Linked DNA regions of Methylibium petroleiphilum PM1. The protein of the gene in region 2 interacts with the protein of the main gene of each other region in a pairwise test. Links are inferred from orthologs where the notes say so. Each region holds a gene or a part of one and is shown on either strand. Other genes may lie near its edges.

The links. Proteins that work in one complex are often made in the same cells at the same time.
Region 1: the proteins of recJ (region 2) and MPE_RS11820 interact in binary tests that used the Escherichia coli proteins (3 or more experiments, as listed by UniProt). The link is inferred for Methylibium petroleiphilum PM1 from one-to-one orthologs.

What each region holds. Positions count from the first base shown.
Region 1 is NC_008825.1:2,509,412-2,515,847, forward strand. What follows is about bases 701-3,633. They hold MPE_RS11820 (DNA topoisomerase III), read left to right. Parts: upstream 701-1,125; coding sequence 1,126-3,141; downstream 3,142-3,633. Other genes in these bases: MPE_RS11815 (single-stranded DNA-binding protein), read left to right, coding at 701-831. Outside these bases: MPE_RS11810 (DUF3158 family protein), read left to right, coding at 1-451; more of MPE_RS11815, read left to right, coding at 448-700; arsenic resistance N-acetyltransferase ArsN2, read right to left, coding at 3,661-4,491; arsB (ACR3 family arsenite efflux transporter), read right to left, coding at 4,488-5,579; MPE_RS11835 (arsenate reductase ArsC), read right to left, coding at 5,589-6,086; MPE_RS11840 (ArsI/CadI family heavy metal resistance metalloenzyme), read right to left, coding at 6,099-6,436.
Region 2 is NC_008825.1:2,925,771-2,931,598, forward strand. What follows is about bases 2,413-5,338. They hold recJ (single-stranded-DNA-specific exonuclease RecJ), read left to right. Parts: upstream 2,413-2,965; coding sequence 2,966-4,711; downstream 4,712-5,338. Other genes in these bases: MPE_RS13870 (hypothetical protein), read left to right, coding at 2,413-2,943; MPE_RS13880 (PQQ-dependent sugar dehydrogenase), read left to right, coding at 4,907-5,338. Outside these bases: MPE_RS13860 (lipoprotein-releasing ABC transporter permease subunit), read right to left, coding at 1-981; MPE_RS13865 (TraB/GumN family protein), read left to right, coding at 1,088-1,981; more of MPE_RS13870, read left to right, coding at 2,014-2,412; more of MPE_RS13880, read left to right, coding at 5,339-5,828. UniProt on the Escherichia coli protein: Single-stranded-DNA-specific exonuclease.

The sequences.
Region 1 (6,436 bases), 420 kb from region 2 along the record:
TTTACAGCCTTTTAAGGGTAAGGGGAGTCTGGAGACCTGGGCCAGCCAGTGCGCAGCGCTGCGCGACGACGTGATTGGCCTGGCGCAGCGGCGCGTGCTGCCCCAGGCGCGCGCCTACCCCTTCAGCCTGCTCCACGTGCAACTGGCCCAGCAGGCCACTGGCGCAGGGACGACCTTCCTGCGCTGGCGCAACCTCGACCGTTCCTCCATGGGCGTGGCGTTGTGGGAGGCCCTGCTGGCCAACCCCGCGACGCCGGCCTCGCTGATCGACGAGCTGTACGCGATCGAACTGCAGCGCATCGTGCTGAACATGCAGATCAGCCTGACCCACAGCATCGCTCGCCAAGCCCTGGAATGCGCCAACAAGGCCGCGCAGGCCGAAGCGGCTTACCTGCGGCGCGTCCACGGGCATACCGCGTCCGTTCCACCCACCACCAAGGAGTCACCATGAGCACGCACTTCGTCGGCGAGGGCAACATCGGTTCTGCGCCGGACTACCGCGAATTTCCGAACGGCAACGACGAGCCACGCCGGCTGCTTCGCCTGAACGTCTACTTCGACAACCCGATCCCGAAGAAGGACGGCGAGTACGAAGATCGCGGCGGCTTCTGGGCGCCCGTGGAGCTGTGGCACCGCGACGCCGAGCACTGGAAGACGCTGTACCAGAAAGGCATGCGGGTGCTGGTCGAGGGCCGCACCGTTCGCGACGAATGGGAGGACGCCGACGAGAACGAGCGCGTCACGTTCAAGGTCGAGGCCCGGCGCGTGGGCATCCTGCCGTACCGCATCGAGTCGGTGGCGCTCAGCGCCAAGCCCGCCGGCGGGCAGTAATTCGCCCATCGCCGTTCCCCCGAGGGCGGCTGTAGCAACCGTCATACGCCCGCGATGCACCAGCGAGCTATCCCCAGGGGATAGCTCCAAGGTCGTCCTCGGAGTTCCAGCCGCCCTCCCGAAACGACGCTCTTGCTGTGCCAGCTCCTGCGGTCTATGCGCACCGCTGCAGCAACGGACCGCCTGCCGATCACAAAGCGGTGTCTGCATCAATCGGCTTCCTTGCTGCCGGCATCTCCTGGCCCCGCCAAGCTGACGCCCATCCGATGAACCGCACATTTCCGAGGAGGCTTCATGCGCGTGTTCCTGTGCGAGAAGCCGTCCCAGGGCAAGGACATCGCCCGTGTGCTGGGTGCCGGTCAACGCGGCAACGGCTGCTACAGCGGCGCGGGTGTCGTCGTGACCTGGTGCATCGGTCATTTGGTGGAGGCGGTTCCGCCCGAAGGCTACGGCGAGCAATACAAGCGCTGGGCCATCGAACAACTGCCTATTCTTCCTGAGCGTTGGCGTGTCGAGCCCAAGGCGGCGACCGCAGCGCAATTCAAGGTCGTGCAGCAGCTCGTCGCCAAGGCGGGCGAGCTGGTGATCGCGACTGACGCCGACCGCGAGGGCGAGATGATCGCCCGCGAGATCATCGACCTATGCGGCTACCGCGGGCCGATTCAGCGCCTGTGGCTGTCGGCGCTCAACGATGCGTCGATCCGCAAAGCGCTGGGTGCGCTCAAGCCGTCCGACGAGACGCTGCCGCTGTATTTCTCCGCACTCGCCCGATCGCGCGCCGACTGGCTGATTGGGATGAACCTGAGCCGCTTGTTCACACTGCTGGGGCGCCAGGCCGGCTATACCGGCGTGCTGTCGGTGGGGCGCGTGCAGACGCCGACGCTGAAGTTGGTCGTGGACCGCGATCGCGAGATCGCGCGATTCGTCTGCGTACCGTTCTGGGCCATCGAGGTTGCGCTTTCGCATGCAGGCCAGTCCTTCGTCGCAAGCTGGACGCCGCCGCAAGGCAGCGCCGACGACGCCGACCGCTGCTTGCAGCAGCCGGTGGCGCAGCAGGCAGCGGAATTCCTGCGCGCGGCCGGCACCGCCCAGGTGCTGTCGGTGGAGACCGAGCGCGTGCGCGAAGGGCCGCCGCTGCCGTTCGACCTGGGCACGCTGCAGGAGGTGTGCTCCAAGCAGTTGGGCCTCGACGTGCAGGAGACGCTGGACATTGCCCAGGCGCTGTACGAGACGCACAAGGCGACAACGTATCCGCGCTCGGATTCGGGCTACCTGCCCGAGAGCATGCTGGCCGAGGTGCCGACGGTACTCAACAGCCTGGTCAAGACCGACCCCAGCTTGCGGCCGCTGATCGAGCGCCTGGATCGCCAACAGCGTTCGCGTGCATGGAACGACGGCAAGGTGTCGGCTCACCACGGCATCATCCCGACGCTGGAGCCCGCCAACCTGTCGGCCATGAACGAGAAGGAACTGGCCGTCTACCGGCTGATCCGCGCTCATTACCTCGCGCAGTTCCTCCCACACCATGAGTTCGACCGGACGGTGGCGCAGTTCTCGTGCGGCAGTCAGTCGCTGGCGGCCGTGGGCAAGCAGATCGCCGTCATCGGCTGGCGTGAGGTGCTGGCGACGCCGGGGCCGGACGATGCCGATGGCGAGGATGCGCAGCGCAGCCAGGTGCTGCCCGCCCTGCATGCGGGCCTGTCCTGCCCGGTCGGAAAGGTGGATCTCAAGGCGCTGAAGACGCTGCCGCCCAAACCCTACACGCAGGGCGAGCTGATCAAGGCCATGAAGACCGTCGCCAAGCTCGTGACCGACCCGCGCCTGAAGCAGAAGCTGCGAGATACCACCGGCATCGGCACCGAGGCGACACGCGCCAACATCATCAACGGTCTGATCGGTCGCGGCTACCTGGTCAAGAAAGGCCGCGCCGTCCGCGCTTCCGACGCGGCATTCACGCTCATCGACGCGGTGCCCTCAGCCATCGCCGACCCCGGCACCACGGCGGTGTGGGAGCAGGCGCTCGACATGATCGAGGCCGGCCAGATGACGCTGGACACCTTCATCGAGAAGCAGTCCGTGTGGGTCGGCCAGCTCGTGCAGCAGTACCGCGGCGCAACGCTCTCGCTCAAGCTGCCGCCGGCGCCGGCCTGCCCGCAGTGCGCCGCACCGATGCAGCAGCGCACGGGCAAGAGCGGCGCGTTCTGGTCCTGCTCGCGCTACCCGGACTGCAAGGGCACGTTGCCGATCGAGTCCCCGACGGGCCGGCGCAGCGCACCGCGCAAGCGGCGCGCTGCCTCCAAGGCGTCCTGATCCTCGCTTCCCCCTGCCGCGCCGGCCACTTCACTGGCGGCGAGGCAAACGTCCCGCACCGCGCGGGACTCCAAAGCGCGCGTCTCCTTCTGCAACGGTGTGCGCGCCCCGTCTGCCCGCCATCGGGCGACGGGGCGAGAAGGTCATTGCTCCACGAATCGCTCCCGCCGCCATTCCCTTGATCGGTGTGCGTTGCCTCGGTCACGAGGGGCTTCCTGACGCCTTGCCGCCGCGCGAGCCGTGAGGAGGCCCCTTGGGCCGAGGGTATTCCGTGCCGGTGCCCGCCGGCGAAACATCGGGCTCCCTTTGTGTGTGGATGCACGCCAGAGGTTTCCGGCCCCAGCCACGAAACGGGCCGGGTGCGATTGCTGACGCAGCGAACGGCTTTGACGACGGCCTGCGCTGACGCAGCCCACAGGTGGTTTTCCTTCCTCTCCAGCCGAAGGCCCGCGTGGCCTTCGGCGATTAGTCATTTCACTGATGCACCTCTGTGTCCCGGGATGTCCTTGCGAGGGCACATCACAGTGACATTCGACGTCCAAGCAGCACGGCGCTCGAAGGACAAAGGCTTGCGGCCTGCCGTGTGGCAAGGATGGCCGCCGGTGCGGCGCTGCGCTCGATTGGCTTGAAGCCCGCGCGCTCGAAGAACGGCGCCGCCGTCGTGGTCAGTAGCCAGGCGTCGCGCCCGCCCTCGTCGAAGGCACGGCGCAGCAGCAGTGCGAACATTCCGCCGCCGATGCCGCGATGGCGTGCGTGTGGCAGCACCACCAGGGAGCGCACGAGCACGTCTCGGCCCAGGCGCTCGAAGCCGCCGTAGCCCACGCGCTCGCCGGACACCGTGGCATAGGCGAAGAAGCTGCGCCCTGGTTCGGCCAGGTCGTCCGTGGGAAGCACGGCCTCTTGCAAAGCCAGGGCGAGGTCCGGGTCGCTGCCGGCGATCGGCGTATCCACCAGCAGCGGCGTGCCATCCTCCTTGCGGTTCTCGCCCGCCGGTCGTTGCGGCAGCAGGTCGATCACCGTGTCCGAGGGGCGGCACAGGCGCACGCCCGAGCGCGACACCACGATGGGCCGATTGATGAGGATCGGGTACGCCAGCATCTGATCGATCAACTGGTCGTCGCTCCAATGCGCGGCATCCAGGCCCAGTTCCTTGTAGGGCGTGCCCTTGATGCGCAACACATCCCGCACGCCCATGCCCATCCGCGCGATCAGCGCCTTCAAGGTCTCGCGGTCGGGCGGCGTTTTCAGGTACTCGATGACCGTGGGCTCGATGCCGCTGGCGCGGATCAGCGCCAGCGTGTTGCGCGACGTGCCGCAGTCCGGGTTGTGGTAGATCGTGACGGTACTCATGCCGGATGCCTCGCTGCGTTGCGCGGGGCCTGTTCGTACCAGGCGCGGGAACGGTTGACCACGCGCACCACCAGCAGCATCACCGGCACTTCGATCAGCACGCCGACCACGGTGGCGAGGGCCGCGCCGGAATGGAAGCCGAACAGGCTGATGGCCGCTGCCACTGCCAGCTCGAAAAAGTTGCTGGCACCGATCAACGCCGAGGGACACGCGATGTTGTGCTTCTCGCCGACCCTGCGGTTGAGCCAGTAGGCGAGGCCGGAATTGAAGAACACCTGGATCAGAATGGGCACGGCGAGCATGGCGATCACCAGCGGCTGTCGCAGGATGGCCTGGCCCTGGAAGGCGAATAGCAACACCAGCGTCAGCAGCAGCGCTGCGATTGAGAGCGGGCCGAGGCGCTCCAGCGCGCGGTCGAACGCGGCCTGTCCACGACGCAGCAGCGAGCGGCGCCACACCTGCGCGAGGACGACGGGGATGATGATGTAGAGCACCACTGAGGTCAGCAGCGTGTCCCACGGCACGGTGATCGCCGACAGGCCCAGCAGCAGCCCGACGATGGGCGCGAAGGCGAACACCATGATGGTGTCGTTCAGCGCCACCTGCGACAGAGTGAATACCGGGTCGCCGCCGGTCAGTCGGCTCCACACGAACACCATCGCTGTGCACGGCGCGGCGGCCAGCAGGATCAGGCCGGCGACGTAGCTGTCGAGCTGGTCGGCCGGCAGCCAGTCGGCGAAGACGTGGCGGATGAACAGCCAGGCCAGCAGTGCCATCGAGAACGGCTTGACCGCCCAGTTGACGAACAGCGTCACGCCGATGCCACGCCAGTGCTGGCGAACCTGGCCGAGCGCGCCGAAATCCACCTTGAGCAGCATCGGGATCACCATGACCCATATGAGCAGGCCGACCGGCAGGTTGACCTGGGCCACTTCCATGCGGCCGACGGCCTGGAACGCGCCAGGCGCGAGCTGGCCCAGGGCGATGCCGGCGACGATGCACAGCAGCACCCACACCGTCAGGTAGCGCTCGAAGATGCTCATCGAGAACGATGGCGTGGCGGCGACGGCTTCTGTCTGTACGGTCATCGTGCTACCTCACTGCTTGCCGATGACGCGCAGCTCATGCTGCAGCGACATGGCATCGAGCCGTTGGAGCGGCAGCGACAGGAACAGCTCGATGCGACGCTTGAGCGTCAACGCGGCGTCCATGAACGCCTTGCGCTGCTGTTCCTCGCTGCCTTCGACGGCGGCCGGATCGGGCACGCCCCAATGGGCCGACACCGGCTTGCCCGGCCATACGGGACACACCTCGCCAGCGGCGTTGTCGCAGACGGTGAAGATGAAATCGAACACCGGCGCACCGGGCGCCACGAATTCGTCCCAGCTCTTGCTGCGGTAGCCGGTCGTTGGCAGGCGCAGGCGCTCCAGCGTGGCGAGCGCCAGCGGATGCACCTCGCCCTTGGGATGGCTGCCCGCGGAGTAGGCGCGGAAGCGCCCTTGGCCCAGCGAATTCAGGATGCCCTCGGCGAGGATCGACCGGGCCGAATTGCCCGTGCAGATGAACAGCGCGTTGTAGGTGGTTTCAGTCGTCATCGATGCCTCGCGTCAGCAGCAAGAAGCAGCCCGTTTCGCGGCGGCGCGACTGTCACTCGGCGCGCAGCAAGCTGGAGCTGTGCTCGGCGCGGGCTGCGGCGCTTCGTTGAACACGGGGATGTTGCCCAGCGTGTGGAAATGCTCCCAGGCCACGCCCTGCGGGTCGGTGACCCAGTGCTTCTCACTGCGTGCATAGCAGCAGGTCGTGGTGCCTTCGTCGAGCAGCGCCATGTCGGCAGCCTGCGCGCGGGCCTTCAAGGCGGTGAGTTCGTCGGCGTCATCGGTCTGGATGCCCAGGTGGTCGATGCCCGGCTTGCTGCCGCGCGTGGAGATGGCGAAGTTGACCGGCG
Region 2 (5,828 bases):
GCCCTGCACCATGAAGATCCCCATGATCGAGCGCGGGCTGGCGCCCAGCGTGCGCAGGATCGCGATGTCGGCCTGCTTGTCGGTCACCGTCATCACCAGCGTGCTGACCAGGTTGAAGGCCGCCACCGCGACGATCAGCGTGAGGATGATGAACATCATGCGCTTCTCGAGCTGCACGGCGTCGAACCAGTTGCGGTTGGTGCGGGTCCAGTCGCGCACGCTGACCGTGGGGCCGAGCTGCTCTGCCAGCTCGAAGCCGACGCGGCGCGCCTGCTGCTGGTCGCGCAGCCTGAGCTGCACGCCGGTGGGCCCGTCCACGCGGAACAGCCGCGCCGCATCGTCGATGTGCATCAGCGCCAGTCCGCTGTCGTACTCGTAGTGACCGGCATTGAAGGTGCCCACCACCGTCATCTGCTTGAGCCGCGGCACAACGCCGGCCGGCGTGACCTGGCCGTTGGGCGTGACCAGCGTCACCGGGTCGCCCACCTTCACGCCCAGCGTGCGCGCCAGCTCGCCGCCCAGCACGATGCCCCAGGCGCCCGGCTTCAGGCCCGCGAAGGCGCCGTCGCGGGATTGCGCCGCCAACGGCGTCACGTTCGCTTCTTCGGCCGGATCGATGCCGCGCACGACGGCGCCGCGCATGTCCTCGCCGCGCGCGATCAGCGCCTGGGTCGCGATGAAGGGCGCCGCACCCAGTACCTCGGGATTGCCGCGCGCCGCCGCGGCGGTAGCGCGCCAGTCGGGCAGCGCATTGCCGCCGGCTTCGAAGATCTCCACATGCGCGATGACGCTCAGCATGCGGTCGCGCACTTCCTTCTGGAAGCCGTTCATCACCGACAGCACGATGATCAACGCCGCCACCCCGAGCGCGATGCCGAGCATCGACACACCCGAGATGAAGGAGATGAAGCCGTTGCGCCGCCCGCTGCGGCCGGCGCGGGTGTAGCGCCAGCCGATGGTGAGTTCGTAGGGCCAGTGCATGAGCAGCAGGATGCTACCCGAGGCGATCCGGCCTCGCGGCGGTCGGGATCGTTGCGGCGCGTTAGGCTGGCCGCCCTCGCACCCGCAAAGACGAAGGAGTCTCGACATGCCGCTGCACCGTCTCGCCACTGCACTGGTGGCCCTGCTGGTGCTCACCGTCGGCGCCGCAGTCGCCGCGCCGTTCGACCGCGGCCTGCTGTGGCGCATCGAGCGCGACGGTCGGCCGGCGAGTCACGTCTACGGCACCATCCACCTCGACGACGCCCGCGCCAAGGCCTTCGGCCCGCAGGTCGACGAGGCCCTGGCCGCGTCGCGCGCCCTGGTGGTGGAGATGCTCGACGACGCCGACAGCCGCAGCGCGTTCGAGACGGCGGCCCGGTTGCCGCCGGGGCGCAGCCTGCGCACGCTCGCCGGGCCCGAGCGCTTCGAACGCGTGGCGTCGCGGCTCTCCGCACGCTATGGCCTGCCGGCCGCCGCCACCGAGCGTCTGACACCCTGGGCCGCCTACCTGACTCTGTCGCAGCCACCTCGGCCTCAGGGCGAGATCGTCGACGCCGCGCTGCAGCGCATCGCGCGCCAGCGCGGGCTGCCGGTCGTGCCGCTCGAGACAGCGCGGGAACAGATCGCCTCGATCGCGGCCGTGCAGACCGGGCACATGCTGGCGCTGCTGGAGGCGCAGGCACGGCGCCACGACGAAGCCATCGCCGCCATCGACACGCTGCTGGCGCGCTATCTCGAGGAAGACCTCGACGGCATGCTGCACAACGAGGAACTCGCCCTGCGCGACGAGCCGGCGCTGCGCCCCGCCTACGGCGACCTGTTCGAGCAGATCCTGGTGCGCCGCAGCGCCCGCATGGTCGAGCGCATGCGGCCCCGGCTGGAGCGCGGCGGCGCCTTCGTCGCGATCGGCGCCCTGCACCTGCACGGCGAGCAGGGCGTGCTGGCGCTGCTCGAGCGGGCTGGCTGGCAGGTGCGGCGCGTCGAGATGCAGCGCCGCTGAACCGTCCGGGGACCGGCCCGGATAATCCTGCCATGCACCTCGTGATCCCCTTCGCCGCCCCACTGTCCGAGGCCGGCCAGCACGCGTTGGGCGAACTCGCGTTGCCGTCGCTCGACGCGCTGCTGGGCCGGCTCACGGCCGACTCCCTGAACGAAGGCGACGAATACCAGCTCTCGCCGCCACACGAGCGGGTGCTCGCCCGCGCGCTCGGCTGGCGGGGGGCCGACGGCGCCCTGCCCTGGGCGGCCCGCGCCGCCGCCGACGACGGCCTGGACACCGGCGATCTGGCCTGGGGCCTGCTGAGCCCGGTGCACTGGCAGATCGGCCGCGAGCACCTGACGATGGACGACCCCGAGTCGCTGGCGCTCGACGCGGCCGAGTCGCGCGCCGCCTTCGACGCCGTGCGACCACTGTTCGAGAGCGAAGGCTGGCTGTGCGCCTGGGGCGCGCCGACACGCTGGTACGTCGCCCACGAGACCTTGGCCGACTTGCCGACCGCGTCGCTCGACCGCGTGATCGGCCGCAACCCCGATCTGTGGATGCCCGAGCACCCGGCCGCGCGTTTCGTGAAGCGTCTGCAGAACGAAGTGCAGATGCTGCTCTACACGCACGCGCTGAACGACGCCCGCGAAGCGACCGGCCGGGACGTGCTGAACAGCTTCTGGCTCAGCGGCTGCGGCACCCACCAGCCGGACCGCGGCGAGGCACCGCGGGTGCTGGACGCGCTGCGCGCGCCGGCGCTGCGCGAGGACTGGGCCGCCTGGTCCGAGGCCTGGCGCGCACTGGACGGCGGCCCGCTGCGCGAGGCGCTGGCGCACGCCCGCCGCGGCGAGGCCTTGCGGCTCAGCCTGTGCGGCGAACGGCATGCGCAGGACTTCGTGCTGCGGCCACGCGGCGTCCTGGCCGCGCTGCGCAGTCGCGTCCAAAGGCCCCAGGCGACCCGACTGATGGCTGCTCTCTGAACGGACCGCGACGCGCCCGCCCATGCAGATCGCCGTCCGCGACGTCCCGCCCCGCACTGCCTGGTCGCTTGAACAGGCCGGCGTGTCACCGCTGCTCGCTCGGCTGTTCGCAGCGCGCGGCATCACCGCGGCCGAGCAACTCGACGATTCGCTCGCCCTGCTGCTGCCGCCCACCGCGCTGCTGGGAGCGGCCGATGCGGCCCGCCTGCTGGCCGATGCGACGCAGCAGCGCCGGCGCATCGTCGTGGTGGCCGACTACGACTGCGACGGCGCGACCGCCTGTGCGGTGGCACTGCGCGGGCTGCGCCTGCTCGGCGCCACGCCGGAGACGCTGGGCTACGTGGTGCCCGACCGCCAGGTACATGGCTACGGGCTCACGCCGGCGATCGTCGACCTGGCCTTCGGCGTGTTCGGAGGCCAGGCGCCCGACGTGCTGGTGACGGTGGACAACGGCATCGCCAGCCTCGACGGCGTGGCGCACGCCAAGGCCCGCGGCCTGCAGGTGCTGGTGACCGACCACCACCTGCCGGCGCTCCAGGACGATCGCGTCGTGCTGCCGACGGCCGACGTGATCGTCAACCCCAACCAGCCCGGCTGCCCGTTCGAGAGCAAGGCGCTGGCCGGCGTCGGCGTGATGTTCTACGTGCTGCTGGCGCTGCGCAGCGAACTTCGCTCCCGCGGCGTGTTCGACGCCGCCGCGCAGCCCCGGCTCGACGCGCTGCTGGACCTGGTGGCGCTGGGCACCGTGGCCGACGTGGTGAAGCTCGATGAGAACAACCGCCGCCTGGTGGCGCAGGGGCTGCGGCGCATCCGCAGCGGGCGCATGCAGCCGGGCGTGCGCGCACTGTTCGACGCAGCGGCCCGCGACCCGGCGCGCGCCAGCGGCTTCGACTTCGGCTTCGCGCTCGGGCCGCGTCTCAACGCGGCCGGGCGCATGGAGAACATGACGCTGGGCATCGAATGCCTGCTGACCGACGACGCCGGCCGCGCGGCGGAACTTGCTCAGCAGCTCGACGCGATCAATCGCGAGCGCCGCGAGGTCGAGAGCGGCATGCGCGAGCAGGCCGAAGCGATGCTCGAAGCGCTGGTCGCACGCGACGACCACGGCGCCGGGGCCGGCGACCCACCGCCCGCGCTGGCGATCTACGACCCCGGCTTCCACGAGGGCGTGGTCGGCATCGTCGCCTCGCGTCTGAAAGACCGCAGCCATCGCCCGACTTTCGTGTTCGCGCGCGGCCAGGACGGGCTGCTGAAGGGCTCCGGCCGTTCGATCCCCGGCTTCCACCTGCGCGATGCGCTCGACCTCGTCAGCAAGCGCCACCCCGGACTGCTGCGCCGCTTCGGCGGCCATGCCATGGCGGCCGGCGCCACGCTGGCCGAGGCCGACTTCGCCCGCTTCGAGCGCGCCCTGGTCCAGGTGGCCGGCGAATGGCTGGACGCCGCGGCGCTGCAGCGCACGCTGCGCACCGATGGTCCGCTGGGCGCCGAGTACTTCAATGCCGACACCGTGCGGGCGCTCGAAGCCCAGGTGTGGGGCCAGGCCTTCGAGCCGCCGGTGTTCAGCGACCGCGTCGAGGTGGTTTCTCAAAGGCTGGTTGGCGAGAAACACCTGAAACTCGCCGTGCGCCACGGTGGCGCGCTGCGCGACGCCATCTGGTTCGGTCACAGCGAGCCGGTGGCCGCGCAGGTGACGCTGGCTTACCAGTTGCGGGTCGATGAGTACAACGGGCGGCAGCGCGTGCAGATGATCGTCGAGGCCGCGGCATGACCGGATCCCGATCAAACGCCGGGGTGTAGGCGTTTTCCGACGTCGAGACGGGTTATCGTCGCTCGCTCACGGCGCGGATCCCCACGAAAGTGAGGGGCCTCTGCGCTGACGAATGAAATGAGCGCTTCGGGCCCGCACCGCGCGTCCCGTCGCAGCCTCGGGCCGCAGGCCGAAGACATCCAGGAGACCCAGCGCATGAGCATCCCCACCCCGATACCGACCGAAATGCCGAGGCGCTCCCGTACTGCATTGCGCCTGCTGGGTCTGGCTACGTTGGGCTTGGCCATCGCATCCTGCGGAGGTGGGGGAGGCGACAGCGCCCCACCGCCATCCGGTTCTCCTCCCGCCCCGGCGCCGCCGCCAGTGGACGTCACCGCTCCGCCCCGTGCGACCGTCCTCAACAGCACGCTGAACATGCCATGGGGATTGGCCTTCCTGCCGGATCGCCGCATGTTGATCACGCAAAAGAGTGGTGCGCTGCTGATCGTCAGCGCCGACGGCAGCACCAAGACCAACGTGACGGGCGTCCCGGCAGTAACCAGTGGAGGCGGCGGCAATGCGATCGCCTTCCAGAACAACCAGGGCGGTTTGCTCGACGTCGCGATCGACCCCGACTTCGACCTATCCACCAATCCCTGGATTTACTTGACGTATGTCGAAGCCGGCAGTGGGTCAACCGCCGGCGTCGCGGTCGGCCGTGGCCGACTCGTCGGCAACGCCTTGCAGAACTTCACGCGCCTTTACCAGCAACTGCCGAAGGTCAGCGGTCCGGCGCATTTCGGCTCCCGGATGGTCTTCCGCAGCGACAAGACCTTGTTCGTCACTCTGGGCGAGCGGATGCAGTACGACTCCACGTCTGAGTCCGCCACGATGCAGGCGCTGGAGCCGCAGGAGCCTTCCAGCTTGCTGGGCAAGGTCATCCGCATCAATCGCAACGATGGCTCGGCCGCCACGGGAAACCCCAACCTGGGCGTCGGCGCAGCGCCCGGTGTCTGGAGTCTCGGCCACCGCAACCCGCAAGGCGCGGCCATCCACCCGACCACCGGCGAACTCTGGGTGACCGAGCATGGCCCCCTCGGCGGCGACGAACTGAACCGTGTCGTGGCAGGCGGCAACT